DNA from 3 places in the Bacillus sp. FDAARGOS_235 genome. Region 1 is predicted to be linked to each of the others. Evidence: a T-box and tRNA genes for the amino acid it is inferred to sense, from the RefSeq annotation. Region 1 holds a T-box; the other regions hold tRNA genes.

What was found. A T-box is a leader RNA that pairs with one kind of tRNA and senses whether it is charged. The one in region 1 lies ahead of leuS (leucine--tRNA ligase), so its partner is inferred to be a tRNA-Leu.
Region 2: it has a tRNA-Leu gene. The T-box ahead of leuS (leucine--tRNA ligase) is inferred to sense a tRNA for this amino acid. The anticodon was not compared.
Region 3: it has a tRNA-Leu gene. The T-box ahead of leuS (leucine--tRNA ligase) is inferred to sense a tRNA for this amino acid. The anticodon was not compared.

Annotation. Positions count from the first base shown of each region.
Region 1 is NZ_CP020437.2:3,618,389-3,628,538, forward strand. Features, by position in the region: gene A6J74_RS20760 (cation:proton antiporter) at 1-762, shown strand, start outside; gene A6J74_RS20765 (MDR family MFS transporter) at 1,003-2,196, shown strand; T-box leader at 2,248-2,466, shown strand; gene leuS (leucine--tRNA ligase) at 2,532-4,940, shown strand; gene A6J74_RS20775 (GNAT family N-acetyltransferase) at 4,966-5,394, opposite strand; gene A6J74_RS20780 (hypothetical protein) at 5,555-6,538, shown strand; gene A6J74_RS20785 (pyrophosphohydrolase domain-containing protein) at 6,583-7,005, opposite strand; gene A6J74_RS20790 (hypothetical protein) at 7,308-7,493, opposite strand; gene gerHC (spore germination protein GerHC) at 7,584-8,663, opposite strand; gene A6J74_RS20800 (spore germination protein) at 8,639-9,733, opposite strand; gene A6J74_RS20805 (spore germination protein) at 9,750-10,150, opposite strand, start outside.
Region 2 is NZ_CP020437.2:2,173,929-2,181,899, forward strand. Features, by position in the region: gene A6J74_RS13110 (SH3 domain-containing protein) at 81-1,241, shown strand; gene A6J74_RS13115 (hypothetical protein) at 1,247-1,579, shown strand; gene A6J74_RS13125 (DUF3965 domain-containing protein) at 1,820-2,971, opposite strand; gene A6J74_RS13130 (CBS domain-containing protein) at 3,448-3,867, opposite strand; tRNA gene A6J74_RS13135 (tRNA-Glu) at 4,000-4,071, opposite strand; tRNA gene A6J74_RS13140 (tRNA-Asn) at 4,073-4,147, opposite strand; tRNA gene A6J74_RS13145 (tRNA-Ile) at 4,157-4,233, opposite strand; tRNA gene A6J74_RS13150 (tRNA-Trp) at 4,244-4,314, opposite strand; tRNA gene A6J74_RS13155 (tRNA-Thr) at 4,321-4,393, opposite strand; tRNA gene A6J74_RS13160 (tRNA-Phe) at 4,404-4,479, opposite strand; tRNA gene A6J74_RS13165 (tRNA-Asp) at 4,488-4,563, opposite strand; tRNA gene A6J74_RS13170 (tRNA-Met) at 4,567-4,643, opposite strand; tRNA gene A6J74_RS13175 (tRNA-Ser) at 4,664-4,756, opposite strand; tRNA gene A6J74_RS13180 (tRNA-Ser) at 4,813-4,905, opposite strand; tRNA gene A6J74_RS13185 (tRNA-Ala) at 4,926-4,998, opposite strand; tRNA gene A6J74_RS13190 (tRNA-Pro) at 5,014-5,087, opposite strand; tRNA gene A6J74_RS13195 (tRNA-Arg) at 5,098-5,171, opposite strand; tRNA gene A6J74_RS13200 (tRNA-Leu) at 5,175-5,263, opposite strand; tRNA gene A6J74_RS13205 (tRNA-Gly) at 5,280-5,354, opposite strand; tRNA gene A6J74_RS13210 (tRNA-Leu) at 5,385-5,465, opposite strand; tRNA gene A6J74_RS13215 (tRNA-Lys) at 5,481-5,556, opposite strand; tRNA gene A6J74_RS13220 (tRNA-Gln) at 5,561-5,635, opposite strand; tRNA gene A6J74_RS13225 (tRNA-Tyr) at 5,648-5,731, opposite strand; tRNA gene A6J74_RS13230 (tRNA-Val) at 5,740-5,815, opposite strand; rRNA gene rrf (5S ribosomal RNA) at 5,820-5,935, opposite strand; rRNA gene A6J74_RS13240 (23S ribosomal RNA) at 6,037-7,971, opposite strand, start outside.
Region 3 is NZ_CP020437.2:3,490,340-3,500,489, forward strand. Features, by position in the region: rRNA gene A6J74_RS19945 (23S ribosomal RNA) at 1-2,206, shown strand, start outside; rRNA gene rrf (5S ribosomal RNA) at 2,308-2,423, shown strand; tRNA gene A6J74_RS19955 (tRNA-Val) at 2,428-2,503, shown strand; tRNA gene A6J74_RS19960 (tRNA-Thr) at 2,508-2,583, shown strand; tRNA gene A6J74_RS19965 (tRNA-His) at 2,593-2,668, shown strand; tRNA gene A6J74_RS19970 (tRNA-Leu) at 2,692-2,772, shown strand; tRNA gene A6J74_RS19975 (tRNA-Gly) at 2,803-2,877, shown strand; tRNA gene A6J74_RS19980 (tRNA-Leu) at 2,894-2,982, shown strand; tRNA gene A6J74_RS19985 (tRNA-Arg) at 2,986-3,059, shown strand; tRNA gene A6J74_RS19990 (tRNA-Pro) at 3,070-3,143, shown strand; tRNA gene A6J74_RS19995 (tRNA-Ala) at 3,159-3,231, shown strand; tRNA gene A6J74_RS20000 (tRNA-Met) at 3,252-3,328, shown strand; tRNA gene A6J74_RS20005 (tRNA-Ile) at 3,332-3,408, shown strand; tRNA gene A6J74_RS20010 (tRNA-Ser) at 3,426-3,518, shown strand; tRNA gene A6J74_RS20015 (tRNA-Met) at 3,546-3,622, shown strand; tRNA gene A6J74_RS20020 (tRNA-Asp) at 3,626-3,701, shown strand; tRNA gene A6J74_RS20025 (tRNA-Phe) at 3,716-3,791, shown strand; tRNA gene A6J74_RS20030 (tRNA-Thr) at 3,806-3,881, shown strand; tRNA gene A6J74_RS20035 (tRNA-Lys) at 3,892-3,967, shown strand; tRNA gene A6J74_RS20040 (tRNA-Gly) at 3,981-4,051, shown strand; tRNA gene A6J74_RS20045 (tRNA-Ile) at 4,062-4,138, shown strand; tRNA gene A6J74_RS20050 (tRNA-Asn) at 4,146-4,220, shown strand; tRNA gene A6J74_RS20055 (tRNA-Ser) at 4,227-4,317, shown strand; tRNA gene A6J74_RS20060 (tRNA-Glu) at 4,323-4,394, shown strand; gene A6J74_RS20065 (RNA polymerase sigma factor) at 4,531-5,025, shown strand; gene A6J74_RS20070 (anti sigma factor C-terminal domain-containing protein) at 5,012-5,992, shown strand; gene A6J74_RS20075 (L-lactate dehydrogenase) at 6,454-7,398, shown strand; partial or broken gene A6J74_RS30490 (dockerin type I domain-containing protein) at 7,664-8,917, opposite strand; gene A6J74_RS20095 (TasA family protein) at 8,948-9,535, opposite strand; gene glgB (1,4-alpha-glucan branching protein GlgB) at 10,015-10,150, shown strand, end outside.

The DNA.
Region 1 (10,150 bases):
TTAGGAATCATTATGTTTGATGATATCTTTTTAGCTGTATATTTGTCAGTTGTTTCAGGGTTAGTACTCGGAGGTGCAACGTCATTTATAGGTGCTCTTACATCTGTTTTAATCGCAGTAGGCTATATGTTATTGTTCTTTATAATCGCTCGAAAAGCTACGCCGTTCCTAAATAAAGTATTAGATATTTCGTCTAACGAAATTTTTATTATCGTAATATTCGCTATTTTATTCTTTGTGGCTGGTTTTTCAGAAACGATTCATGTTGCTGAGGCGATTGGAGCGTTATTATTAGGGCTTGTCTTTTCTGAAACAGAGCATAGTGATCGAATCGAGCATCTTGTCGTTCCGTTTCGTGATTTCTTTGGAGCTATATTCTTTTTCAGTTTCGGTTTAAGTATAGATCCATTTTCTCTTGGAGGAGCCGTGTGGTTGGCCTTAGGAGCAGTTTTCATTACTCTCATCGGTAATTTTATCGCTGGAATGGCTGCGGGACGTAAAGCAGGGTTATCACATAAGGCATCTACGAATATCGGATTAACGCTTGTATCACGCGGAGAGTTCTCCATTATTGTAGCCAATATCGGTATTGCGGGTGGCTTAATGGCAGCGATTAAACCGTTCTCTGCACTGTACGTTTTAATATTAGCATCGTTAGGTCCGTTATTAACGAAAGAGTCTGGGAGAATATACTCTCTATTAGATAAGATATTTAAATGGAGTGCTAAAGAACGTGCGAAGCGAGAAAAAGAAGTTGGATAGTTATAAAAAAGGGGAGACTGCATGAACTTCATGTAGCCTCCCCTTTCTTATATATTGTTACTGATGTCCTTTTTTGTCGGTAAGTCGATATATTTTTAAGTGGCAATCAATATAATTTCATTTACCAACATACCGTTATCTGAATTTCATCAACTATTAATCAGTTGCCTTCCTATTTAAAAACGACTACAATTTTACTGTTATATATGAACGAAAAAAAATAGAATAGGAGGGGAGAATATGCCAAGGAAAGTATGGCTATTAGTAGCTGGGATGATTATTAATGTCACGGGTGCTTCTTTTTTATGGCCTTTTAATACAATTTATTTGCATGATCATCTAGGGAAATCTTTATCAGTGGCTGGAATGGTATTAATGATCAACTCGCTTACTGGTGTAATCGGAAACTTGCTCGGCGGTGTTTTATTTGATAAATGGGGCGGTTATAAATCAATTTTAGTAGGAATTGTCATTACACTCGTATCGATTTTAGGTCTTGTGTTCTTCCATGGTTGGCCGTTATATGTTGTATGGCTAGCATTAATTGGCTTTGGTTCTGGAATGGTCTTTCCATCGATGTATGCGATGGTTGGTACAGTTTGGCCAGAGGGCGGAAGACGAGCATTTAATGCGATGTATGTTGGACAAAACGTTGGTATTGCGATTGGAACAGCGTGCGGTGGCTTAGTTGCGTCGTATCGTTTTGATTATATTTTCTTAGCGAACTTTATTTTATACTTTGTTTTCTTCTTAATTGCTTTTATTGGATTCCGTGGTATGGAAGACAAAAAAGGGTCAGAGGTACAAAAAGAAGTCGAAACGAAAAAAGGGTGGCCACTTACACCGGGATTCAAAGCACTTCTTATTGTGTGTGTAGCATATGCTTTATGCTGGGTTACATACGTACAGTGGCAAGGGGCGATTGCAACACATATGCAAGAATTAAATATTAGCCTTCGTCACTATAGTTTATTATGGACGATAAACGGAGCGATGATCGTTTGTGCGCAGCCGCTCGTTAGTATGCTAATTCGCTGGATGAAGCGTTCTTTAAAACAACAAATTATGATTGGGATTTTCATTTTTGCGGCTTCATTCATTGTGTTAAGTCAAGCGCAGCAATTTACGATGTTCCTCGTTGCGATGGTAACATTAACGATTGGTGAGTTATTCGTATGGCCAGCGGTTCCGACCATTGCAAATATACTTGCGCCGAAAGATAAATTAGGATTTTATCAAGGGGTCGTAAATAGTGCGGCGACTGTAGGGAAAATGTTCGGACCAGTCGTCGGCGGAGCAATTGTTGATTTATACAATATGGAAGTATTGTTTATCGCGATCATGGTAATGCTGGTAGTAGCGCTTATAGCAACGAGCATTTATGACAAACGAGTAAAAGTAGAAGAAACAGTTGAAGAAAAAATTGCAGTTTAGTTTGACGGAACATGTAACATGTTTTAGAATATATTTAATTAACTCATATTTGTAATAACAGTGAAAAGGAGTAGTAGTAATAGAAGCGGGTTTAGAGAGTTGACGGTCGGTGCAAGTCAATCCACGTTTCGTTATGAACTCGCCTTTGAGTTGCAGTTGTGAAACTAATAGTAGCAATTGCCGTTAATCCACGTTACGGATCTAAGCGAATGTATATTTTACATTAATTTAGGGTGGTACCGCGGGAATCTATAACCTCTCGTCCCTTTCTAGGGATGAGAGGTTTTTTGTATTTTGGGCGGTGAAAATAAATAGAATTTCAAGGAGGGTATCTCATGAGCTTTAATCATCAAGAAATTGAGAAGAAGTGGCAAGGATATTGGGAAGAGAATAAAACATTCCGTACGCCAGATGAGACAGAAAAACCAAAATTTTATGCACTAGATATGTTTCCATATCCATCAGGTGCAGGCTTACACGTAGGACATCCAGAAGGTTATACAGCGACAGATATTTTATCTCGTATGAAGCGTATGCAAGGATATAACGTTCTTCATCCAATGGGATGGGATGCATTCGGTCTTCCAGCAGAGCAATATGCACTTGATACTGGAAATAGCCCGGCAGAATTTACAGAGCTTAATATTAATACGTTCCGTAATCAAATTAAAGCATTAGGCTTCTCTTATGATTGGGATCGTGAAGTAAATACAACGGATCCAAACTACTACAAGTGGACACAATGGATCTTCTTAAAACTATTTGAAAAAGGCTTAGCTTACGTTGATGAAGTACCTGTAAACTGGTGTCCAGCGCTTGGTACAGTACTTGCAAACGAAGAAATCATTGATGGTAAGAGTGAGCGCGGTGGGCATCCGGTTGAGCGTCGTCCGATGAGACAGTGGATGTTAAAAATTACAGCTTACGGAGATCGTCTATTAGAAGATCTAGATGAGCTTGATTGGCCAGAAAGCTTAAAAGATATGCAACGTAACTGGATTGGTCGTTCTGAAGGTGCAGAAGTACACTTTAACATCGACGGTACAGATGAAAAATTCACAGTTTTCACAACGCGTCCTGATACACTATTCGGTGCAAGCTACTGTGTACTTGCTCCAGAGCATGCACTTGTTGCTGACATTACAACTGCTGAGCAAAAAGAAGCTGTAGAAGCTTACATTAATTCTGTAAAAATGAAGAGTGATTTAGAGCGTACAGAACTTGCGAAAGAGAAAACTGGTGTATTCACTGGTGCTTACGCAGTTAACCCAGTAAACGGTGAGAAATTACCAATCTGGATCGCTGATTACGTTCTTGCAACTTACGGAACAGGTGCTGTAATGGCGGTTCCAGCTCACGATGAGCGTGACTATGAATTCGCATCAACGTTCAATCTTCCAATGAAGGAAGTTGTAAAAGGCGGAGACATTACGAAAGAAGCATACACAGGTGATGGTGCACACGTAAACTCAGCATTCCTTGATGGTTTAAATAAAGAAGAAGCAATCGCAAAAATGATTGAATGGCTTGAAGTGACGAGCGCAGGAAATCAAAAAGTAACGTACCGTCTACGTGACTGGTTATTTAGCCGTCAACGTTATTGGGGTGAGCCAATTCCAGTAATCCACTGGGAAGATGGCACAATGACAGCTGTGAAAGAAGAAGAATTACCATTAGTTCTTCCGAAAACAGAAAACATCCGTCCTTCAGGTACAGGTGAATCACCACTTGCTAACATTGACGAGTGGGTAAATGTTGTTGATCCTGAAACTGGTAAAAAAGGTCGTCGTGAAACGAACACAATGCCACAATGGGCTGGTAGCTGTTGGTACTACTTACGCTACATGGATCCAAATAATAACGAAGCACTTGTAGATCCTGAAAAAGTAAAACAATGGCTTCCAGTTGATATTTATATCGGCGGTGCAGAGCACGCTGTACTTCACTTACTATATGCTCGTTTCTGGCATAAAGTATTATATGATATCGGTGTAGTTCCAACGAAAGAGCCGTTCCAACAATTATTCAACCAAGGTATGATTCTAGGTGAAAACAACGAGAAAATGAGTAAATCAAAAGGTAACGTTGTAAACCCTGATGATATCGTAGCGAGCCATGGTGCAGATACACTTCGTCTATACGAAATGTTCATGGGACCATTAGATGCTTCAATCGCTTGGTCTGAAAATGGTCTTGACGGAGCTCGTCGTTTCCTAGACCGCGTATGGCGCCTATTCGTTCAAGATAACGGTGAATTAAGTGAGAAAATTACTGATGCACCAAATAAAGAGCTTGAAAAAGCTTACCATCAAACAGTGAAGAAAGTAACAGAAGACTATGCAGAGCTTCGCTTCAACACAGCGATTTCTCAAATGATGGTATTCATCAACGATGCATACAAAGCTAATACACTTCCGAAAGAATATGTAGAAGGTTTCGTAAAAATGATTGCACCAGTTGCACCTCATATCGGGGAAGAACTTTGGAGCAAGCTTGGTTACAATGAAACAATCACATATGCAAGCTGGCCAACATTTGATGAGTCTAAACTTGTAGAAGATGAAGTTGAAATCGTTGTTCAAATTATGGGCAAAGTTCGCGCAAAATTAACAATGAGTAAAGACGCATCAAAAGAAGAAATGGAACAACTTGCACTTGAAGCAATTAAAGAACAAATCGAAGGAAAAACAGTTCGTAAAGTAATTGTCGTTCCTGGCAAACTTGTTAACGTTGTTGCAAACTAATGAATGAAAGAAAAGCTCAGAGCCTTTATGCTCTGAGCTTTTTTATATAGAAAATAATTTCTGGATCACCTTCATCTAAGTTTTCAATTATTCCACTACGCATAAATCCATTCGCTTTAAAAACTTTTTGCATATTTGCATTCGATTCGTTCGTTGAAGAAAAAATTTTTTGCGTAGGAGAATTACTTAACATATAGGAGATTAATGAGCTTGCATGGCCTTGTCTTCTTTTTGTTGGCGAAACAATGATTAATGAGAGGAACGTGTAGCTAAAGAAGTTCGTATCATACGTCAGAAAACCTAAAATAGAATTGTCTTCTTTTACAATGATGCATTTCTCCTCATCAATAGCGTGTTTAATATAATTTCGTCTACTATCGTCTCCGATTACATCAATATCTATATGTAAGATTGAATCTAAATCGTCGTTTGAAGCTTTTGTAACGTTTCTCAATAGAAATGCCTCCTTTTAAAGTGGTGAAAGAATAATCAGTCAATTGATTCTATCACGAATGAGGAAAAAGGTTAGGAATTCTTATGCAGACAAACACCTATTTTTAACTAGGAAATATGATACAAAAGGTAGGTTAAATTGAAAACAAGGGGTGAAAGGAATGAAAGGGATGGACAATAATGCACCGCATGGCTTCTTCGGAGGTGGATCGGATAGTTATGAACAAATGATGTTAATGGGAGGAGCAGGGCAACAAGGATACGGTGGAATTCCGAGCTGGATGGGTGGAGCACATGGAGGATTTCCAACATCAGTAGCAGGCATGCAAACTGGAATTCCAACGTTAACGGGAGGATTTCCGACATCAGTAGCTGGCGCACAAACTGGAATTCCAGTAGGAGTACCAACTACATTTCCTTCTTTCGTTGGAGGGGGACAGACAGGATTCCCTGTACCAGGAGTAGGTGTTGTAGCAGGAGGAGTAGGTGGGTATCCGCAAGTCATACACGGTCATCACCACCATCAAGGTCAACATGGCCATCACGGTCATCACCACCATCAAGGTCAACACGGCCATCAAGGTCATCACCACCATCAAGGTCAACATGGCCATCAAGGTCATCACCACCATCAAGGTCAACACGGCCATCAAGGTCATCACCACCATCAAGGTCAACACAGCCATCAAGGTCATCACCAACAACAAGTACATCACCAAGGTCACCACCACATTCATCCGCAAGCTGTTCTTTATCAAACTCACCAAGGCCAACACGGTCATCAAGGCCAACATGGTCACCATGGACATCACCACCAAGGCCAACATCATGGACACCAAGGCCAACATCATCACCAAGGTCAACACCACCACCAAGGTCAACAGCATCATCAAGGTCAACAGCATCATCAAGGTCAACAGCATCATCAAGGTCAACAGCATCATCAAGGTCAACACCATCACCAAGGTCAACATCATCACCAAGGCCAACAGCATCATCAAGGCCAACAACAATATCAGCAATATCAACAACAGCAACAATCGTCTCCTTGGACAGGGGGAATTGGAGCAGGAGGAGCAGGGGCAGCAGCAGGAGCAGCTAGTATTAGTGGAGCAGCAGGACACGCGGGGCACGTGGGTCATTAATGAGCTGCAGAAAAAAAGACATAATAAAAAACTGCTAGGAAATCCTAGCAGTTTTTTTCAGCTTCTTGGCGCTGACGTTCAATTTCAGCACGAAGTTGTGGTTCTGGTGCTTGCCAGCCTTCTGGTTTTAAAATTTTGCCGTCGCCTTCACGGAATCGAGGTTTCCCATCAGGGAATAGTTTTGCCATGTTTGCGTTGTTTACAATCTCGAATCCTTTATCTGGACGTACGCCCATTTCTGCAAACGTTCCGAATGCAAAGTAAATAAGGTCAATAAGTGCATCGTATTGATCTTCAACAGTAGTTGCTTCTAGAAATTCTTCTAGCTCTTCTTGCATAAAACTTGCACGGATTTTTGCGCGCTCTTCTGTTAGTTTTGTTGGAGTATTTGTTACAGGATGTCCGAAATCTTCATGCATTTTTGCAACAAGCTCGTACCCTTTATCTAAACCTTTTTCGTTTGTCATGTTGTTTCATCCTTTCTCACTTTGTGCCGAATTTCATTGTAACATAAGGTGATTATTAAATAAAAAAAGGATGTTCTAAAAATATATTGAAACATTCTCTTCTTAGTATGGGTTGTTACTATTGTCAATTTTTGTAGGTAAATCGATATTTTGTGTCGAATCGTTGATATATTTTGAGTTATGGTAGATATATTTGAAAAATCGTTGATATAAATTCATGTACTGTAGCGCTGATTCCAAAATAGAAAATAAAAAGGATGTCATCTAGTCAAAAATCTCGACTTATGAGACATCCTCGCTCGTTATTCTTCTTTTTTTATTAAAATGGATAAAATAAGGTCGATGCCGAACATACCAACGAGTAACATCGGTATAACGACAAGTAAATAACGTGTGAAGGAAACATTTTTTAAGTATGTATGAGCAAATAAAAAGACGCCGAGAAATAAAATACCGTTTAAAATAGGCTTTACTAATTTTTTAGACATAAGCTCCCCCATAAATATCTTCTCTCTCTATCTAAAATAAAAACTCCTCTATCCGTTGTATCATGCCGGAGAGAGGAGTTCAATCATTTCTCATTCAATTACACCAGAATTTGTAATGTTTACGGTGTATTTTATATGAATCGGAACATCTTTGTACATTTGTCTCCACTCTTCTAATTTGAAGGGGCGATAATGGTGTTTATATTTTGCTCCTAGCCCGAGGGGATCGACGCCTAAAGATTTGAACTGCTTAATTAATTTGGCAGCCTGTACGTCCAATTGTTTTTGTACATTTTTTTCAATGTTTTTTGTGTTCTTGTTATTTTCTAAGTTAATTTGTTTTGATAATTCTTGAATACGTGCATCAAGATGAACGTGAATGAAAAAAGAAGGCTTTCCGTTTTTAATCTTTATATCGTAAGTTGGAACAGAACGAATATTATTAATCATTACGTACGCAGAATCTGTTTTAAATTCATGTGAATCTAATTTATGTTTTTCTAACAGTCCTTTAAATATGAACATATCTTTTTGCGCAATTTTACCGATATATTTATCTTTTTTAAAAAGACCAATTCCGGTGATTTTTATTTTATCACCATGTTTCTTTAAAATTGGAATATAGTAGTCTTGCCCTTCTTGATAATAACGGAATGCTCCTACATGCAGATTATCCGTTGGTAAAGGACCGGTCTCCATATTATGTTCTAGCAACTTTTTTATATAAATTGCAACGTTATATGAAGTTGTATATTTGCCTTTTAAAAGTTCGGTACCATTCCCCTCTAATAAAGCAACATATAAAGCGTTTCCTATATTCACATCTCGAAGTAATGTATCGAATGAAGTAGACATTCCTTTTTTTGCAAGTCTTATCGTATATAGAGCGACACGCATTTGTCCGCTAGCAAACGGTTGAGAAGACTCTAAAGATGTGTCTGCTTTTACTTGTTTTACCGCATTTGCGCTGCCTTCAAAAACTTGAACTTTATTTCCTTTTTTCTGAATGGGACAAACGAATGTCACTTTTATTTTATTATCTTTTGCTACATCAAAAACGCTTCCTTGAATAAGTTGTACATCATCGATAATATTTTTTTGTAAACATCCAGTTAAACTGAAGAATGTTATACAAGAAATAAGTATTAATTTGCTTTTGATTTTTTCCATTTTCTTTTCACCCACACAATAATAAATAGAATTGGGATGTATACATAAATGAGCCAAAAACTAACTTTTGATGCATTACTAATAAAGTTATTAATATCGTGTCTGTTTGTTAAAAGTTGTGAAACAATGAGGGTGATAAGGATGAAAGCGATTAAAACACCTCTTTGTTTTACGCGAAATATTTCGTGAGTTCCTCTCACTGCAGCCCATAAGGGGAGGATGAAACTAGTGACAATAACGAGTGCATAAGCTGAAATTGCAATATATTCTAGTCTTTCTATAAATGGTAATTGGATTACTTGGGTCATAGAAAGTTGCGACCATATCGTTTTTAACAATTGTTTTTCACTAAAAAATGCAAAGGCTAAAAGGGTACTAAATAAATATAGAAGATTTGAAAATAGTGCCCCGTATTGAGCGTATTTATGAGATTGCATAGGTTTTTTCACAAATGGATAAACCATGAGGTAAATCTCAAAACCGGTCATACTGTAGATGGACAGTTGAGAGGCTTTTAAAATATCTGAAAAAGAATGTGTGAATATAGGAAGTAGATTATCCCAATGTGAGTATTTCAAAACAAATAGGCTAAGCAATAAATATCCCAATGTACCACCAACAGATATAACACAAATACCAGTAATGACACGAAAGCCAGAAGAAATAATGTAGTAGCTAACTAAGCATAAAAAAAGTGTTAACATCCAAGTTGAAGCGGTAGGAAACATCCACACTTGAATAATTTCAACGTATGTTCGAATGACGGAAATACTGACGATTAAAAAATAAGCAGCAAAGATGATATTAATACAGTCCCCAAGCCATTTTCCAAATGTTTGCCGATGTAAATCAATTAAATTACCGTTTGTTTCTTTTAATAAGACGTACATCATCCATATAAGAATATGGATACAAAACCCTGTGATTAAAACTCCCATCCAGCCGTCGTATCCAGCAGCTTTTGCAATAATTCGAGCGAACCCGAGAACTCCGGCACCAAACTGTGCACTGTGAATTAAGAAGAAAACAAAGACAGGAGATATTTGATATTTTTCTTGAACTTTACTCATCAATGCACCTCATTTCTTAATCATCGAAGTCCGATCTATGTTTTGTTGAAATTCCTTTCGCTGCTTTTTTTACATGTTGTGGTCTTGCTTGCACATCTCTTGTATCAATCATTGTTAAAGGGAAACGAATCCAAGAATCTTTAACTGATTGTTGCCTTGTCGGGTAAAATAAAGCGTATGGCTTACGTAAGGAAGTAAGTCTAAATAGATGAGTAAATAAAAAGATAAATCCAAGAGAAATACCGAAAAGTCCACCTATTTCTGCAAATATGAGAAACGGGAAGCGTAGTAATCGAACAGCGTTACCCATTTTATAAATAGGTGTAATAAAGGAAGCGAGTGCTGATAGTGCAACGATAATTAATAAAATATTACTCGTTAAACCAGCTTGTACAGAGGCTTGCCCGATTACGATAC
Region 2 (7,971 bases), 1.4 Mb from region 1:
GTGAATACACCCACTATATTATATCTTTATACTATAATAAAATTACAACTAACTATACAACTAGAGGAGGTCTCTATTATATGAATATGAAAGCTACAGCTCTAACAGCAACTACTGTCGCAATCGCCTCATTACTTCCTTCTATGGGCGAAACAAATGTACAAAAAGCAAACGCTGAACAATTATCTAATGTCAAAACTGGATATGTCAAAGTCGATCAAGTAGCCTTACATAAAGAAGATAATACAAATAGCACATCCCTTGATACAATTCGCTTTAATACGAAAGTTAACATACTTAAAACAACGAAGGATTGGTATAAAGTATCTGTTAATAATAAAGTAGGCTATGTACAAAAAGATGCTATTCTGCAAAAAAACAAACTTCAATCTACTAATCAATACATCGTCAATGCTAATGCATTGAACGTTCGCTCTGAACCTAATTTAGAATCTTCCATTTTAGATGTATTACCAAATGGTAAGTTCGTGACTATTCAAGGAGAACAAGGCGAATGGTATAAAATTTCACATAACGGTCAAACAGGTTATGTACAAAAAGCATTCGTATCTAATGGTTCGCAGCCCTTAGTAAAAGGAATCACAGTTCAAAATGATACGAAATATACTGTTGCAACACCTAAATTAAATGTACGTAACAATGCTAGCACAAATGGTACTCTACTTGGTTCTTTACAAAACGGTACACAGATACAAGTAGTAGAAACAGTAGGAACTTGGTATAAAATTCGTTTTGGCACAGGATACGGGTATGTGGCCAAACACTATGTGGTACAAAATCAACAGCAATCACAAGCTCAAACAGCTCAATCTTCAGCTATTCCAGCAGTTTTCAAATTCCCTACCCAAGGAAAAATCAGCTCAACCTTTGATATACGCTGGGAACAAATGCATTATGGAATAGATATTGCAGCACAAGGTAACGTCTCCATTCAAGCTGCCGCTGCAGGTAAAGTTATTAAATCATATTATTCAGCTAGTTATGGCAATGTAGTGTTCATCGCCCATCAAATAAACGGGAAATTATATACAACAGTTTATGCTCATATGAAAGATCGCACTGTACAAGCTGGTGATCAAATACAAACTGGACAATTACTAGGTCATATGGGTAACACAGGTCATTCATACGGACAACACCTCCATTTCGAATTACATAATGGAGAATGGAATTTTGAAAAAACAAATGCAGTAAATCCACTGCCGTATTTAGTTAGGTAAATTGTATGCCACGCAATATACCTCTCTTCATTGAATACTTAGCCTTTTTAGGTTTAATCTGTTGTTTAATAATTTACAATACAAACACTGTATTTTTATCTATTATCATTGCTTTTGTTGCTCTAGAAATTATGATGGAGTCATTTCAAGTGCGACTAAAGCAAAAAGTTGCCCATGTTTATAATGCTATTTTTCTATTAAGTGCCCTTATAACAAATGTTATTAGTAATGGCTTTTATTTATCTACTATAATTCCCGTATTCTTTATGGCTGTTTTATTATTCATAGCTAGATACATTAATGTCCCTAATAATAAAAAACATGAACAAGAAGCTTAGAAAGAGGAGACACTGTGTACCAATCTTTCAAAGATAACACAATGAAATATATATTGAATTTATACGGAAAACTAAATACTTTTTTTGGTATACAAGGAAGTTATACTGCACAACTTCTCCTATATGGAATGCTATTTCTCATCTTAATCACTTTCTCCTTGTTTTACTAACAAAAAAGGATCTCACATAACATTGAGATCCTTTTTAATTTATATTAATTTTTCATATGTAAAATACTGTTTAGCCACAAGCATATTTTTCATAAATAAAACTAAGATTATATTTTTTCTCTAAACCCATTCTTTGTTCATCGTCACACCAATAGAAAAGAATATCATGAATCGTCGCATAACGCTTATTTTTAAGAAATAGTTTAAAGAATGATGGTAAACAATCATGTAATTGTATAAATATATAATTGCGTAGTATTTCCTCTTTATATTCAATGCCCTTACAAATATACAGTAATTCTTCACAATAATATGCATGCTGTGGAACTTGAATCATTTCGAAAAATGGCACGTATGATAATAACTTTCCGATAAAATGGTTATATCGATCCATTATACCTATTGTCATATGTTCCATCATTTCTTTCATCACATATAAATAATCATCTACATGAGTTGTCTTTAGTGGATCTAATCGATCTGAAATTTGAGAAAGTACAGCTCTTTGACAAGCTAAAACTACTTGACTAGGTCCATAATATGATAGAAAATCTGTACACTTACGATACTTTCGCAACAAGTCATGTCTATATAAATCATACACAAAAGTATTACAATACATCGCTAGACTCATCATATCACTATTCAGCTGCTCTTTTGACTGTGCTTTAGCCCTCTTACACATATAGAAGAATGTAAACTCTAATATTTCTTTTTGAGATAATAGATGTTTACAATTTGTTATACATTTCTCATTAAATTTAACTCTATCCCAAATTTCTACATCCCCATCTGTTAATTCCCCGACACGATATTTAATAACTAAATAGTTTAAAGCAACTGCTTGTGTCAAAAGATCCCATGTTTCATATTCCAATGAAGTTTGGACAAATTCAGCTAGCCCTTGTGTTACCATAAAAGTATTTGCCTCTTCATACCAACCAATCTCTTGACATAAACGAAGAATACGTACTAAGGTTGGAATTTCATCTTTATGAAACTGTGGTAAATTCTTTACTCTATTCATTCCATAAACGATAACTGCTGCTAAATTTTCTTCTTTATAAAATTCTTTTTCTTTCCATGCTAATATAGTTCGCTCTTTTCCTTCACCTTTTGGGTGACAAGGTACAAGTAAAGATAATAATTCAGCAAAATTATTTGGTTCTATATATGTATCTGTAACCAAATTCCAATTTGGATCGCCCTGTACAGCCCTCATATAATTCCCCTTCCCTTTTTATCCCGCTATTTGCCGGGCAGTAAGACGCCCACCTCAAAATCCAGTGAATGCGAGGAAGTTAGGTGGGAAATAAAACTGCCGATAAAAGCCCGATTGGTTCAACGAATAATCATTGGCGGATGGACAAAACCCCCAATAATTAAAGTTTCACTTTATCTACGTAGGAAATATTAATTCATTATTACAACACTAAAAATAAATATTGTTATATTCAAAACCTATCATAATACTTATATCTATCAGTATATCACTTTTTCTCTTATTTAAAATTAGGAATGAAAAATTTAAATAAACTGTCGAAAACCTTAACTATGTACTTATTATATAATGTCTCAGATACATCACGCTAATATATTAGTTTAATCCACATATACTAGAATAATGTATCTGATTTTTATCCATCATTTATCCCACTATTTGCGGACAATAACACTTTCACTAATTAAAGTTTAACTTTATTCCGTACGTTCCGAGATTTCACTTAAAGCGAACCCAGCTTGATCATCTGCCGCTTCTCTTATAGCTAAATCACCTAATGCTAGCATCCCGACAAGTTGACCGCCCTCAACTACTGGCAATCGTCTAATTTGATACTGTGCCATTAATTCTGTAGCTTTTTCAATAGAATCATCTGGAGAAACCGAAACAATGTTTGTCGTCATTACATTTGTAATTTTATTAGACCCAGGATGTTTTTCAGCAATCCCTCGAACAACTAAATCTCGATCAGTAACAAGCCCAACGACTTGTTCATTTTCAAGAACAGGAATCAATCCAACTGATTCTTCCTTCATTTTTACAGCAGCCTCATATACATTATCTAACGGTGTACAATGTACAATATGAGTACTCATAAAGTCTCTAACTTGCGTCATTTTTTATCTCCTCCTTTTAATACATACCATAGTTTTTCCTAAATCCCTTTATTTATTTGAGGAAAATAAGATGATAAAAAAGAGGATTATACACAATAAAAAAGAGCCAGCATATTGCTGACTCTTTCTTTATGACCCGTACGGGATTCGAACCCGTGTTACCGCCGTGAAAGGGCGGTGTCTTAACCACTTGACCAACGGGCCATGGCTCCGCAGGTAGGACTCGAACCTACGACCGATCGGTTAACAGCCGATAGCTCTACCACTGAGCTACTGCGGAATAAATATATGGTGGGCCTAAATGGACTCGAACCATCGACCTCACGCTTATCAGGCGTGCGCTCTAACCAGCTGAGCTATAGGCCCATATACTTTACAGGGGCAGTAGGAATCGAACCCACACTGGAGGTTTTGGAGACCTCAGTTCTACCTTTAAACTATGCCCCTAAATGATGCCGGCTAGAGGACTTGAACCCCCAACCTACTGATTACAAGTCAGTTGCTCTACCAATTGAGCTAAGCCGGCATAAAAAAAATGGTGGCTCGGGACGGAATCGAACCGCCGACACGAGGATTTTCAGTCCTCTGCTCTACCGACTGAGCTACCGAGCCAACATAAATGGCGGTCCCGACCGGGGTCGAACCGGCGATCTCCTGCGTGACAGGCAGGCATGTTAACCACTACACCACGGGACCATTTGGTTGCGGGGACAGGATTTGAACCTGCGACCTTCGGGTTATGAGCCCGACGAGCTACCGTACTGCTCCACCCCGCGACAATATAATATTTTAAAAATGGAGGAGGTAGAGGGATTCGAACCCCCGCGCGACTCTCGCCGCCTGTCGGTTTTCAAGACCGATCCCTTCAGCCGAACTTGGGTATACCTCCATGAAGGAAAAAAAATATTTTATTATTATATGTAGCTAAACCATTTCAAAAGAAAATGGAGGAGGTAGAGGGATTCGAACCCCCGCGCGATTCTCACCGCCTGTCGGTTTTCAAGACCGATCCCTTCAGCCGAACTTGGGTATACCTCCGAGACATATAATAAATAAAGTGGAGCCTAGCGGGATCGAACCGCTGACCTCCTGCGTGCAAGGCAGGCGCTCTCCCAGCTGAGCTAAGGCCCCATGTTTTTGGGAAAATCGGGAAGACAGGATTTGAACCTGCGACCCCCTGGTCCCAAACCAGGTGCTCTACCAAGCTGAGCCACTTCCCGTTAATAAAAGCGCGCCCGAGAGGAGTCGAACCCCTAACCTCTTGATCCGTAGTCAAACGCTCTATCCAATTGAGCTACGGGCGCATATGGTGCCGAGGGCGGGGGTCGAACCCGCACGGTGGTCACCCACCGCAGGATTTTAAGTCCTGTGCGTCTGCCTGTTCCGCCACCCCGGCATGTCATATTGAAAATTGGAGCGGAAGACGGGATTCGAACCCGCGACCCCAACCTTGGCAAGGTTGTATTCTACCACTGAACTACTTCCGCAAGACATGTTATGAGATATTTTATTAAAAGTGCGGGTGAAGGGAGTCGAACCCCCACGCCAAAGGCGCTAGATCCTAAGTCTAGTGCGTCTGCCAATTCCGCCACACCCGCATATTTTATTGAAAATGGTGAGCCATGAAGGATTCGAACCTTCGACCCTCTGATTAAAAGTCAGATGCTCTACCAACTGAGCTAATGGCTCTTAATGGCTGGGCTAGCTGGATTCGAACCAGCGCATGACGGAGTCAAAGTCCGTTGCCTTACCGCTTGGCTATAGCCCAATAATTAAGAAATGGTGGAGGGGGGCAGATTCGAACTGCCGAACCCGAAGGAGCGGATTTACAGTCCGCCGCGTTTAGCCACTTCGCTACCCCTCCGACATAAATGGTGGAGGATGACGGGATCGAACCGCCGACCCCCTGCTTGTAAGGCAGGTGCTCTCCCAGCTGAGCTAATCCTCCATTTGCCTGGCAACGTCCTACTCTCACAGGGACAAGGTCCCAACTACCATCGGCGCTAGAGAGCTTAACTTCCGTGTTCGGTATGGGAACGGGTGTGACCTCTCTGCCATCATTACCAGACTATATTCATTTAAGACAAGAATCATTTTAACTTATTCAACTTTTAAAGTCAATAAGTTTTTTATATTCTTTCAAAACTAGATAACATTGCTTCATATTATATGGTTAAGTCCTCGATCTATTAGTATTCGTCAGCTCCACATGTCACCATGCTTCCACCTCGAACCTATCAACCTGATCATCTTTCAGGGATCTTACTAGCTTACGCTATGGGAAATCTCATCTTGAGGGGGGCTTCATGCTTAGATGCTTTCAGCACTTATCCCTTCCGCACATAGCTACCCAGCTATGCCCTTGGCAGAACAACTGGTACACCAGCGGTGCGTCCATCCCGGTCCTCTCGTACTAAGGACAGCTCCTCTCAAATTTCCTACGCCCACGACGGATAGGGACCGAACTGTCTCACGACGTTCTGAACCCAGCTCGCGTACCGCTTTAATGGGCGAACAGCCCAACCCTTGGGACCGACTACAGCCCCAGGATGCGATGAGCCGACATCGAGGTGCCAAACCTCCCCGTCGATGTGGACTCTTGGGGGAGATAAGCCTGTTATCCCCGGGGTAGCTTTTATCCGTTGAGCGATGGCCCTTCCATGCGGAACCACCGGATCACTAAGCCCGACTTTCGTCCCTGCTCGACTTGTAGGTCTCGCAGTCAAGCTCCCTTATGCCTTTGCACTCTACGAATGATTTCCAACCATTCTGAGGGAACCTTTGGGCGCCTCCGTTACACTTTAGGAGGCGACCGCCCCAGTCAAACTGCCCACCTGACACTGTCTCCCGGGTCGATAAGACCCGTAGGTTAGAATTTCAATACAGTCAGGGCGGTATCCCACCAGCGCCTCCACCGAAGCTAGCGCTCCGGTTTCAATGGCTCCCGCCTATCCTGTACAAACTGTACCAAAATTCAATATCAGGCTACAGTAAAGCTCCACGGGGTCTTTCCGTCCTGTCGCGGGTAACCTGCATCTTCACAGGTACTATAATTTCACCGAGTCTCTGGTTGAGACAGTGCCCAAATCGTTACACCTTTCGTGCGGGTCGGAACTTACCCGACAAGGAATTTCGCTACCTTAGGACCGTTATAGTTACGGCCGCCGTTTACTGGGGCTTCAGTTCAGAGCTTCGCTTACGCTAACCCCTCTCCTTAACCTTCCAGCACCGGGCAGGTGTCAGCCCCTATACTTCGCCTTACGGCTTCGCAGAGACCTGTGTTTTTGCTAAACAGTCGCTTGGGCCTATTCACTGCGGCTTTCCGTTAAGAAAGCACCCCTTCTCCCGAAGTTACGGGGTCATTTTGCCGAGTTCCTTAACCAGAGTTCTCTCGCACACCTTAGGATTCTCTCCTCGCCTACCTGTGTCGGTTTGCGGTACAGGCACCTTTTATCTCGCTAGAAGCTTTTCTTGGCAGCGGGGAATCAAAGACTTCGCTCCATAAGGAGCTTCCCCATCACAGCTCAGCCTTCACGATAAGCGGATTTGCCTACTTATCAGCCTAACTGCTTGGACGTGCACAACCAATCGCACGCTTCTTCTATCCTTCTGCGTCCCTCCATTGCTCAAACGATAAAGAGGTGGTACAGGAATATCAACCTGTTGTCCATCGCCTACGCCTGTCGGCCTCGGCTTAGGTCCTGACTAACCCTGAGCGGACGAGCCTTCCTCAGGAAACCTTAGGCATTCGGTGGACGGGATTCTCACCCGTCTTTCGCTACTCATACCGGCATTCTCACTTCTAAGCGCTCCACCAGTCCTTCCGGTCTGACTTCACTGCACTTAGAACGCTCCCCTACCACTGATACCATTGGTATCAATTCGCAGCTTCGGTGGTGTATTTAGCCCCGGTACATTTTCGGCGCAGAGTCACTCGACTAGTGAGCTATTACGCACTCTTTAAATGGTGGCTGCTTCTAAGCCAACATCCTAGTTGTCTAAGCAACTCCACATCCTTTTCCACTTAATACACACTTTGGGACCTTAGCTGGCGATCTGGGCTGTTTCCCTCTTGACTACGGATCTTATCACTCGCAGTCTGAC
Region 3 (10,150 bases), 130 kb from region 1:
CCCGAAACCAGGTGATCTACCCATGTCCAGGGTGAAGTTCAGGTAACACTGAATGGAGGCCCGAACCCACGCACGTTGAAAAGTGCGGGGATGAGGTGTGGGTAGCGGAGAAATTCCAATCGAACCTGGAGATAGCTGGTTCTCCCCGAAATAGCTTTAGGGCTAGCCTTAAGTGTAAGAGTCTTGGAGGTAGAGCACTGATTGAACTAGGGGTCCTCATCGGATTACCGAATTCAGTCAAACTCCGAATGCCAATGACTTATCCTTAGGAGTCAGACTGCGAGTGATAAGATCCGTAGTCAAGAGGGAAACAGCCCAGATCGCCAGCTAAGGTCCCAAAGTGTGTATTAAGTGGAAAAGGATGTGGAGTTGCTTAGACAACTAGGATGTTGGCTTAGAAGCAGCCACCATTTAAAGAGTGCGTAATAGCTCACTAGTCGAGTGACTCTGCGCCGAAAATGTACCGGGGCTAAATACACCACCGAAGCTGCGAATTGATACCAATGGTATCAGTGGTAGGGGAGCGTTCTAAGTGCAGTGAAGTCAGACCGGAAGGACTGGTGGAGCGCTTAGAAGTGAGAATGCCGGTATGAGTAGCGAAAGACGGGTGAGAATCCCGTCCACCGAATGCCTAAGGTTTCCTGAGGAAGGCTCGTCCGCTCAGGGTTAGTCAGGACCTAAGCCGAGGCCGACAGGCGTAGGCGATGGACAACAGGTTGATATTCCTGTACCACCTCTTTATCGTTTGAGCAATGGAGGGACGCAGAAGGATAGAAGAAGCGTGCGATTGGTTGTGCACGTCCAAGCAGTTAGGCTGATAAGTAGGTAAATCCGCTTATCGTGAAGGCTGAGCTGTGATGGGGAAGCTCCTTATGGAGCGAAGTCTTTGATTCCCCGCTGCCAAGAAAAGCTTCTAGCGAGATAAAAGGTGCCTGTACCGCAAACCGACACAGGTAGGCGAGGAGAGAATCCTAAGGTGTGCGAGAGAACTCTGGTTAAGGAACTCGGCAAAATGACCCCGTAACTTCGGGAGAAGGGGTGCTTTCTTAACGGAAAGCCGCAGTGAATAGGCCCAAGCGACTGTTTAGCAAAAACACAGGTCTCTGCGAAGCCGTAAGGCGAAGTATAGGGGCTGACACCTGCCCGGTGCTGGAAGGTTAAGGAGAGGGGTTAGCGTAAGCGAAGCTCTGAACTGAAGCCCCAGTAAACGGCGGCCGTAACTATAACGGTCCTAAGGTAGCGAAATTCCTTGTCGGGTAAGTTCCGACCCGCACGAAAGGTGTAACGATTTGGGCACTGTCTCAACCAGAGACTCGGTGAAATTATAGTACCTGTGAAGATGCAGGTTACCCGCGACAGGACGGAAAGACCCCGTGGAGCTTTACTGTAGCCTGATATTGAATTTTGGTACAGTTTGTACAGGATAGGCGGGAGCCATTGAAACCGGAGCGCTAGCTTCGGTGGAGGCGCTGGTGGGATACCGCCCTGACTGTATTGAAATTCTAACCTACGGGTCTTATCGACCCGGGAGACAGTGTCAGGTGGGCAGTTTGACTGGGGCGGTCGCCTCCTAAAGTGTAACGGAGGCGCCCAAAGGTTCCCTCAGAATGGTTGGAAATCATTCGTAGAGTGCAAAGGCATAAGGGAGCTTGACTGCGAGACCTACAAGTCGAGCAGGGACGAAAGTCGGGCTTAGTGATCCGGTGGTTCCGCATGGAAGGGCCATCGCTCAACGGATAAAAGCTACCCCGGGGATAACAGGCTTATCTCCCCCAAGAGTCCACATCGACGGGGAGGTTTGGCACCTCGATGTCGGCTCATCGCATCCTGGGGCTGTAGTCGGTCCCAAGGGTTGGGCTGTTCGCCCATTAAAGCGGTACGCGAGCTGGGTTCAGAACGTCGTGAGACAGTTCGGTCCCTATCCGTCGTGGGCGTAGGAAATTTGAGAGGAGCTGTCCTTAGTACGAGAGGACCGGGATGGACGCACCGCTGGTGTACCAGTTGTTCTGCCAAGGGCATAGCTGGGTAGCTATGTGCGGAAGGGATAAGTGCTGAAAGCATCTAAGCATGAAGCCCCCCTCAAGATGAGATTTCCCATAGCGTAAGCTAGTAAGATCCCTGAAAGATGATCAGGTTGATAGGTTCGAGGTGGAAGCATGGTGACATGTGGAGCTGACGAATACTAATAGATCGAGGACTTAACCATATAATATGAAGCAATGTTATCTAGTTTTGAAAGAATATAAAAAACTTGTTGACTTTAAAAGTTAAATAAGTTACAATAATTCTTGTCTTAAATGAATACAGTCTGGTAATGATGGCAGAGAGGTCACACCCGTTCCCATACCGAACACGGAAGTTAAGCTCTCTAGCGCCGATGGTAGTTGGGACCTTGTCCCTGTGAGAGTAGGACGTTGCCAGGCAAATGGAGGATTAGCTCAGCTGGGAGAGCACCTGCCTTACAAGCAGGGGGTCGGCGGTTCGATCCCGTCATCCTCCACCATTTAGCCGACTTAGCTCAATTGGTAGAGCAACTGACTTGTAATCAGTAGGTTGGGGGTTCAAGTCCTCTAGTCGGCACCAGTAACTATGGCGGTTGTGGCGAAGTGGTTAACGCACCGGATTGTGGCTCCGGCATTCGTGGGTTCGATTCCCATCAGTCGCCCCATTTTTTCTTAAATAAATTAATATGCGGGTGTGGCGGAATTGGCAGACGCACCAGACTTAGGATCTGGCGCCTTTGGCGTGGGGGTTCGACTCCCTTCACCCGCACTTTTAATAAAATATCTCATAACATGTCTTGCGGAAGTAGTTCAGTGGTAGAATACAACCTTGCCAAGGTTGGGGTCGCGGGTTCGAATCCCGTCTTCCGCTCCAATTTTCAATATGACATGCCGGGGTGGCGGAACAGGCAGACGCACAGGACTTAAAATCCTGCGGTGGGTGACCACCGTGCGGGTTCGACCCCCGCCCTCGGCACCATATGCGCCCGTAGCTCAATTGGATAGAGCGTTTGACTACGGATCAAGAGGTTAGGGGTTCGACTCCTCTCGGGCGCGCTTTTATTAACGGGAAGTGGCTCAGCTTGGTAGAGCACCTGGTTTGGGACCAGGGGGTCGCAGGTTCAAATCCTGTCTTCCCGATATTCCCAAAAACATGGGGCCTTAGCTCAGCTGGGAGAGCGCCTGCCTTGCACGCAGGAGGTCAGCGGTTCGATCCCGCTAGGCTCCACTTATTTTTATATTACTTATGGCGGTGTAGCTCAGCTGGCTAGAGCGTACGGTTCATACCCGTGAGGTCGGGGGTTCGATCCCCTCCGCCGCTACCATAAGGACCTTTAGCTCAGCTGGTTAGAGCAGACGGCTCATAACCGTCCGGTCGTAGGTTCGAGTCCTACAAGGTCCACCACTCAAAGTTTATATCTCGGAGGTATACCCAAGTTCGGCTGAAGGGATCGGTCTTGAAAACCGACAGGCGGCGAGAGTCGCGCGGGGGTTCGAATCCCTCTACCTCCTCCATTTTTTCTAAATTAAATATTTTATCATCGCGGGGTGGAGCAGCACGGTAGCTCGTCGGGCTCATAACCCGAAGGTCGCAGGTTCAAATCCTGTCCCCGCAACCAAATGGTCCCGTGGTGTAGTGGTTAACATGCCTGCCTGTCACGCAGGAGATCGCCGGTTCGACCCCGGTCGGGACCGCCATTTTTTTACATAAAGGCTCGGTAGCTCAGTCGGTAGAGCAGAGGACTGAAAATCCTCGTGTCGGCGGTTCGATTCCGTCCCGAGCCACCATTTTGAAATCGCAAGCCGGCTTAGCTCAATTGGTAGAGCAACTGACTTGTAATCAGTAGGTTGGGGGTTCAAGTCCTCTAGCCGGCACCACTTTCAAAATGAGCCATTAGCTCAGTTGGTAGAGCATCTGACTTTTAATCAGAGGGTCGAAGGTTCGAATCCTTCATGGCTCACCATTTACAATTTAATGCGGGTGTAGTTTAGTGGTAAAACAAGAGCCTTCCAAGCTCTGGTCGAGAGTTCGATTCTCTTCACCCGCTTTTCAATTATGGGCCTATAGCTCAGCTGGTTAGAGCGCACGCCTGATAAGCGTGAGGTCGATGGTTCGAGTCCATTTAGGCCCACCATAATTGTTCCGCAGTAGCTCAGTGGTAGAGCTATCGGCTGTTAACCGATCGGTCGTAGGTTCGAGTCCTACCTGCGGAGCCATATTATAGAGAAGTACCCAAGTGGCTCAAGGGGCTCCCCTGCTAAGGGAGTAGATCGCGAACGCGGTGCGAGGGTTCGAATCCCTTCTTCTCTGCCAGAATTGGCCCGTTGGTCAAGTGGTTAAGACACCGCCCTTTCACGGCGGTAACACGGGTTCGAATCCCGTACGGGTCATACTAAAAGAGATAGCATAATCTGCTATCTCTTTTTTGTTGTGTAAAAGTGGGCTTTGGATAGTCTGCTTTTTTTTATGGATTTCTTGTATACTTTTTTCTATTTGAATCGTCTAACTAATAGAAAGGAGAGAGCGATGGAGTATGAAAAAATCATTATAGAAACATCTAAAAGCATTTATAGGTATTTACTTAAAATTGGAGTACCACCAGTAGAAGCAGAAGATATCGTTCAAGACACGATACATAAGGCATTAGTATCTATACCGAATATGAAAATTACGTATATAAAAACATGGTTATTTCAAGTTGCGATTAATAGGCATCGTGATCTAGCAAGAAGGCAACAGCGTATTGAACAAATCCCGATTGAATCTGTTCAATTAATTGGAGCAAAAGGATTAGATGAACCACTTTTAAGAAAAGAGCTTCAAGTAGAAATACAAAGCATACTTGGAAAGATGAATCCAGTATATAAACATATTCTTTTATTAAAGTATGACTATGAACTCTCATATAAGGAGATAGCAACCGTATTAGAGATGAAAGAAGAGACCGTACGTGTTTCTTTGTATAGGGCTCGCAATGAGTTTAAAAAGCTGTATGGGAGGTTTGAAGATGAGCAGAGATGATTTCGATTTTGATATAGATTCAAGTAAAGTATCAAAAATGTTGAAGAAGGCGAAGCGAAGACAATTATTAAAAATTACAGTAATTTCGATTTCACTTTTTATTGTTCTATTCTTTGGTTTTATAATAGTAATTTCACAATTGAACAATAGAGCTTACTTAACTATGGATCGTGACTTAAATATGATAAGACAAATTACAAGACCTAATACGGAAAGAGGCGTAGCAATTACTTCTAACGGTTTATTTAAAAGCACAGTAGAGTATAAAACATATAAGGTTATTGAAGGGAAACCTGTTAAGTGGGAAGATGAAGTGTATGAGTATAAAGTTTGGAATACATTTCGCCGATTATCGAATGTAAATCCATTAACAATATCAGATAATGTTGTAATGGGGAATGAACGTATTAATAAGACAAGTGAATTGTATAATAATCAAACGATGGAAAGAGAGATGCAGTTTTATCTCCCATTTGCTTCATATAATCGTTATATAAATGATATAGAGAAAATAAAAGATGAAAAGAAAGTAGCTGAATTGGCTATATCTTTTGATAAACCGTATAAAGTGTCTGAAATAAAAGAGATACTTCCAGAAGGGGTGCATCCTGTTTGGTATTGGGTAGATACGTATGATGATAAAAAATCATATTCTATTGATGATATGACCGAAAGTGCTTATAATGTGTACGGTTTTAAAGCAAAACCAGGTGATATTGAATTTGGAAATGGAACGGAAAAAGATTTTCTTTTAGCAATTCAAAATGGACTGGAGCAAAAGGGAAAGTATTATGAGGAATATGAACGTATATATGACTACCTAAAAGGAAAGAAAATAAAACCAAGTGAGCAAGATGTAAAAGTTATCGGTGTTGTTGTGACGGGAACGGCTGTGGATTTACAAAAATTAAACGGTCAAAATTACGTAAAAGCTGCTGTTTTAGGGGCTACTGCGGAAAATAAATAATATATAGAAGAAGCTGTCTCCCAATAAGTAATCTACTGGAGACAGCTTTTTATGTTGTCATTATTGTCGAGTTTTGTCGGTAAGTCGATATATTGCAAAAATCGCTGATATAATTTGAGTTACGATCGATAAATTTCAATAATCGCTGATATATTTGAAGTTACGGTCGATATATTCTAATAATCGCCGATATAATTTCACTTATCGACAAAAACCATAAGAAAAACCCTTTCACAATCTAAAGAAAACGTCTCCATTGAAATGGATTCCACACCTATTCCAATAACTTTACACTCTATGTGAAAAAGTTCACAAATAGGCCATAAATTGTGAAGTAATTCACAATGATACGTGCTACAATATGAATGTAAAGAAGTTAAACAACATTAAATTAGTATTTTAATTAATTACTTAAACAATCATAAAAAAATATATGTGAACAATAGAGAGGGGAAATTAACATGAAAAAAGGTATCAATCGTGTAGTATTAGTAGGAACAGGAGCTGTAGGTTGTAGTTACGCTTACTCAATGATCAACCAAGGTGTAGCTGAAGAATTCGTACTTGTAGATGTTAATGAAGCAAAAGCAGAAGGGGAAGCAATGGACTTAAGCCATGCGGTACCATTCTCTCCATCACCAACAAAAGTTTGGAGCGGTAGCTATGCAGATTGTAAAGATGCAGATTTAGTAGTTATCACTGCGGGATTACCACAAAAACCAGGTGAAACTCGTTTAGACTTAGTTGAGAAAAATACAAAGATCTTTAAACAAATCGTTCGCGGTATTATGGATAGCGGATTCGATGGAATCTTCTTAATCGCAACTAACCCAGTTGACATTTTAACTTACGTAACTTGGAAAGAATCTGGTCTACCAAAAGAGCGCGTAATCGGTTCTGGTACAACTTTAGACTCTGCTCGTTTCCGTTACATGTTAGGTGACTACTTAGATGTAGATCCACGTAACGTTCATGCTTACATCGTTGGTGAGCACGGTGATACTGAACTTCCAGTATGGAGCCACGCTACTATCGGTGTACAAAAACTAGAAACAATCTTAGCTAACAACGAACAGTACAATCAAGAAGACTTAGATAAAATTTTCGAAAACGTACGTGATGCAGCTTATCATATCATCGAGCGTAAAGGTGCAACTTACTACGGAATCGGTATGTCACTACTTCGTGTAACTAAAGCAATCTTAAACAACGAGAACAGCGTATTAACTGTATCTGCATACCTTGAAGGTCAATACGGTGAGAAAGATGCTTACGTAGGTGTTCCAGCTGTAATTAACCGCGAAGGTGTACGTGAAATTGTAGAACTTGAGCTAAATGAAGAAGAAAAAGTGAAATTCGCTCATTCTGTAAAAGTATTAAAAGAAACAATGGCACCAGTACTATAATAATTGCTAAATAATTCAGAGGTGGGAAACTGCTTCTTACCTCTGAACTTATATAATTTAATATAAATTCCTTTTCCGGTTTCCCTTGTATATCCCCAATATACCCCTTTTGCTGGATAAGGGTCGTTTATAGAAAAAGAGCACTCTACTTTACGTAGAGTGCTCTTTTTTATCCCGCTATTTGCCGGGCAGTAAGACCCCGATTGGTGTGGGCTAATAATCAGTGGGGATGAACAAACCCCCCACTGATTAAAGTTTCACTTTATTATTTTTTAGGCGTTAAGCCCAATTTCTTTAAAATATCTGCGAGTGTACCGCTTTTTGATTTTTCTACAGCTGTTTGTGCTTTAGATGCATCTGGTCCTTTTTTCAAGAAGTTCTTTTCAACGAAACGAATGTCTTTTTCATCGACAATTCCGTCGCTATTAAGGTCGCCGCCTTTTACAGATACTCCTTTTTTACCATAGTTGCTAGCGATAATTTCAGCATCTTTAATATCAATGACTTTATCACCATTTACATCACCGGCAAGGTTTTCATCAGGTCGTGCATAATAATATTGGCCAAGTAGCTTACCATCTTTTTCAGTACCTAATTTTGTTGTTAGACGGCTTGTTAAATGCCCTGGTACTTCTAAGTATAAATTATAGTCACGATTATTAACAGGAAGTCCATTCAGTTTGAAGTATCCGTATTTATCTAGTGAGCCTTCAAATTTATGACGGTAAGAATCAGTTGCATATACTTTTACACCAAGCTTTGTATAATCGAGCTTTTCATCTAAATATCCACGTTCATTTAAGAATGCACCAGGTTTAATATTTCCTTCTACTAGTGAGTTTAAGGACATAACTGAGAATGTTTGATCTTGAAGTACACGCATTCTATTCGGTTCTGTTTCACCTTGTTTCCAGTAAACAAAAATTGGTGATTCTAATTGGGCATTTGCTTCATAAAATTCATCATTTTCTACTTTGAAAGTTACATCAATGAACGGGAAATCACCATCTAATCCGGCGAAGTTTTTATCATCGATAGATCCGCCTATTGTAACAGAACCGGCTTCTAATTTCGGCTCATTCACTTTTGCGATTACACCTTTTTCAGAAAGTAGCTTTTCAAAAGCAGGATTCAATTTCGCATTTGCAAATTTGAAATTTTTCTCTAGGAATTTTACGTTAAATTCCCCTGCAACAAATTGTTTTACGTGTTTTGCGTTTAGTGTTACAGTAAGTTCATCATTTTTGTATACTTCTTTTTTATCATAACTAGTTTTCGCATATTGAGCACCTTGTGGGATAAACCAATAGTTATTTACACCGCTTGGATAATCAGGACCTGCAGTTGCATAATCGAAAATATATACGCCTGTGTTCATTGGTCCTTCTACTTTAAAGGATTCAGGGGTAATGCCAACTTTAAAGTCACCATCTGCATTAATAGGTAAAAACTTATGCAAGTATGGAGAATAGTCATAATACATAACTCCGTTCGCTTCTTGCGTAATGTTTAAACCTTTATAGGCCTCCGGTAATTTGTATTTTAAAAATTATTTCTCCACGCCTTTTGTTTGCTCGGCATGGAATGTCCAGTTTAGCTGTAAGGAATCACCTTGGAATTTATTTTGATCTTGGTCTTGGTCGTTGTCTTCAAAGGAGAAGAGCACGTGTAAATAATCTGTTTCACCAGATGTAATACCGTCTATTAAGTTATGACGTTCTAAAGATGTAGCTACATCCTCAGGTTTCATAGTTTTTAATTTTGATAGTTTTGTTTCCCACAAAATTTCATGATCATCGTTTGGATTCGATGGCTTTCCATCATTCACTAGAAACTTTACGATAATGTGGTCGCCTAAATCTTCACCGTCATTATTTAGCTTTGCATCTGTAACTTCATAGGATGTTTCAAGTGCTACTTTTGCAATATCCAATGACCCTTTATTTTCAAGCGTGAAATTTTTTTCAATAAAGTCACCTGGCTTTAAATCTTTCACATCAACGATTACACTTGGATTAATAGAAAGATCTAGTGTTCCAGCTTGAAATGAGTTACTAGATGTTTCAGAATCACTGAAGTAGGCGAATACACCGCCGCATGTAAGTGATAAGCCAAGCGTTGCTGTGACAACTCCCATTCCTACTTTTTGTTTCAATGACCTAAGAAAGCCCCCTAATATGATTTTTTATGAAACGTTCGTAAAGTAAACACAGTATTCTAGTATGAATTATATTTACGAAAGTGTAATGTTCTTTATTGAGAACGAGTATATGCTGATGAATTTTGCATTTCAATAAAATTATGACAAAAAATATTGAGAAATATTTTTTTATGACAGATTGTTTTGCTGCGGTTTTAAGTAGAAAATAGCATGAAAAATAGGCTAAACCTAATAAAATAGAGGTTGAGAAAAAATGATAGTAAAAAAGATAGGGGAAAATGAAGCGTTTGCAATGAATATTCGTCAAAATTCGATATTTTACACGGAAATGTGAAGAAAAACCAACGTTTTTAAGAAAAAAACGAATATTTTTTATAAATTAACAAGGATATCACAGTTTTTTGCAGAAATAGTTAAAGTATAAAAAATTCTGTCATCTTAGTGAGGTGAGCATATTGAGTGTAATAAATTGTGAAAAAGTGAAACGAGATGAGTTTCATACAGAAAAGTACTATGAGAGTTATAGCATCTTTGGCGCACATATTGTGACGGAAGATGAGATGCGAGGGGTACGATTTACAGTATGGGCTC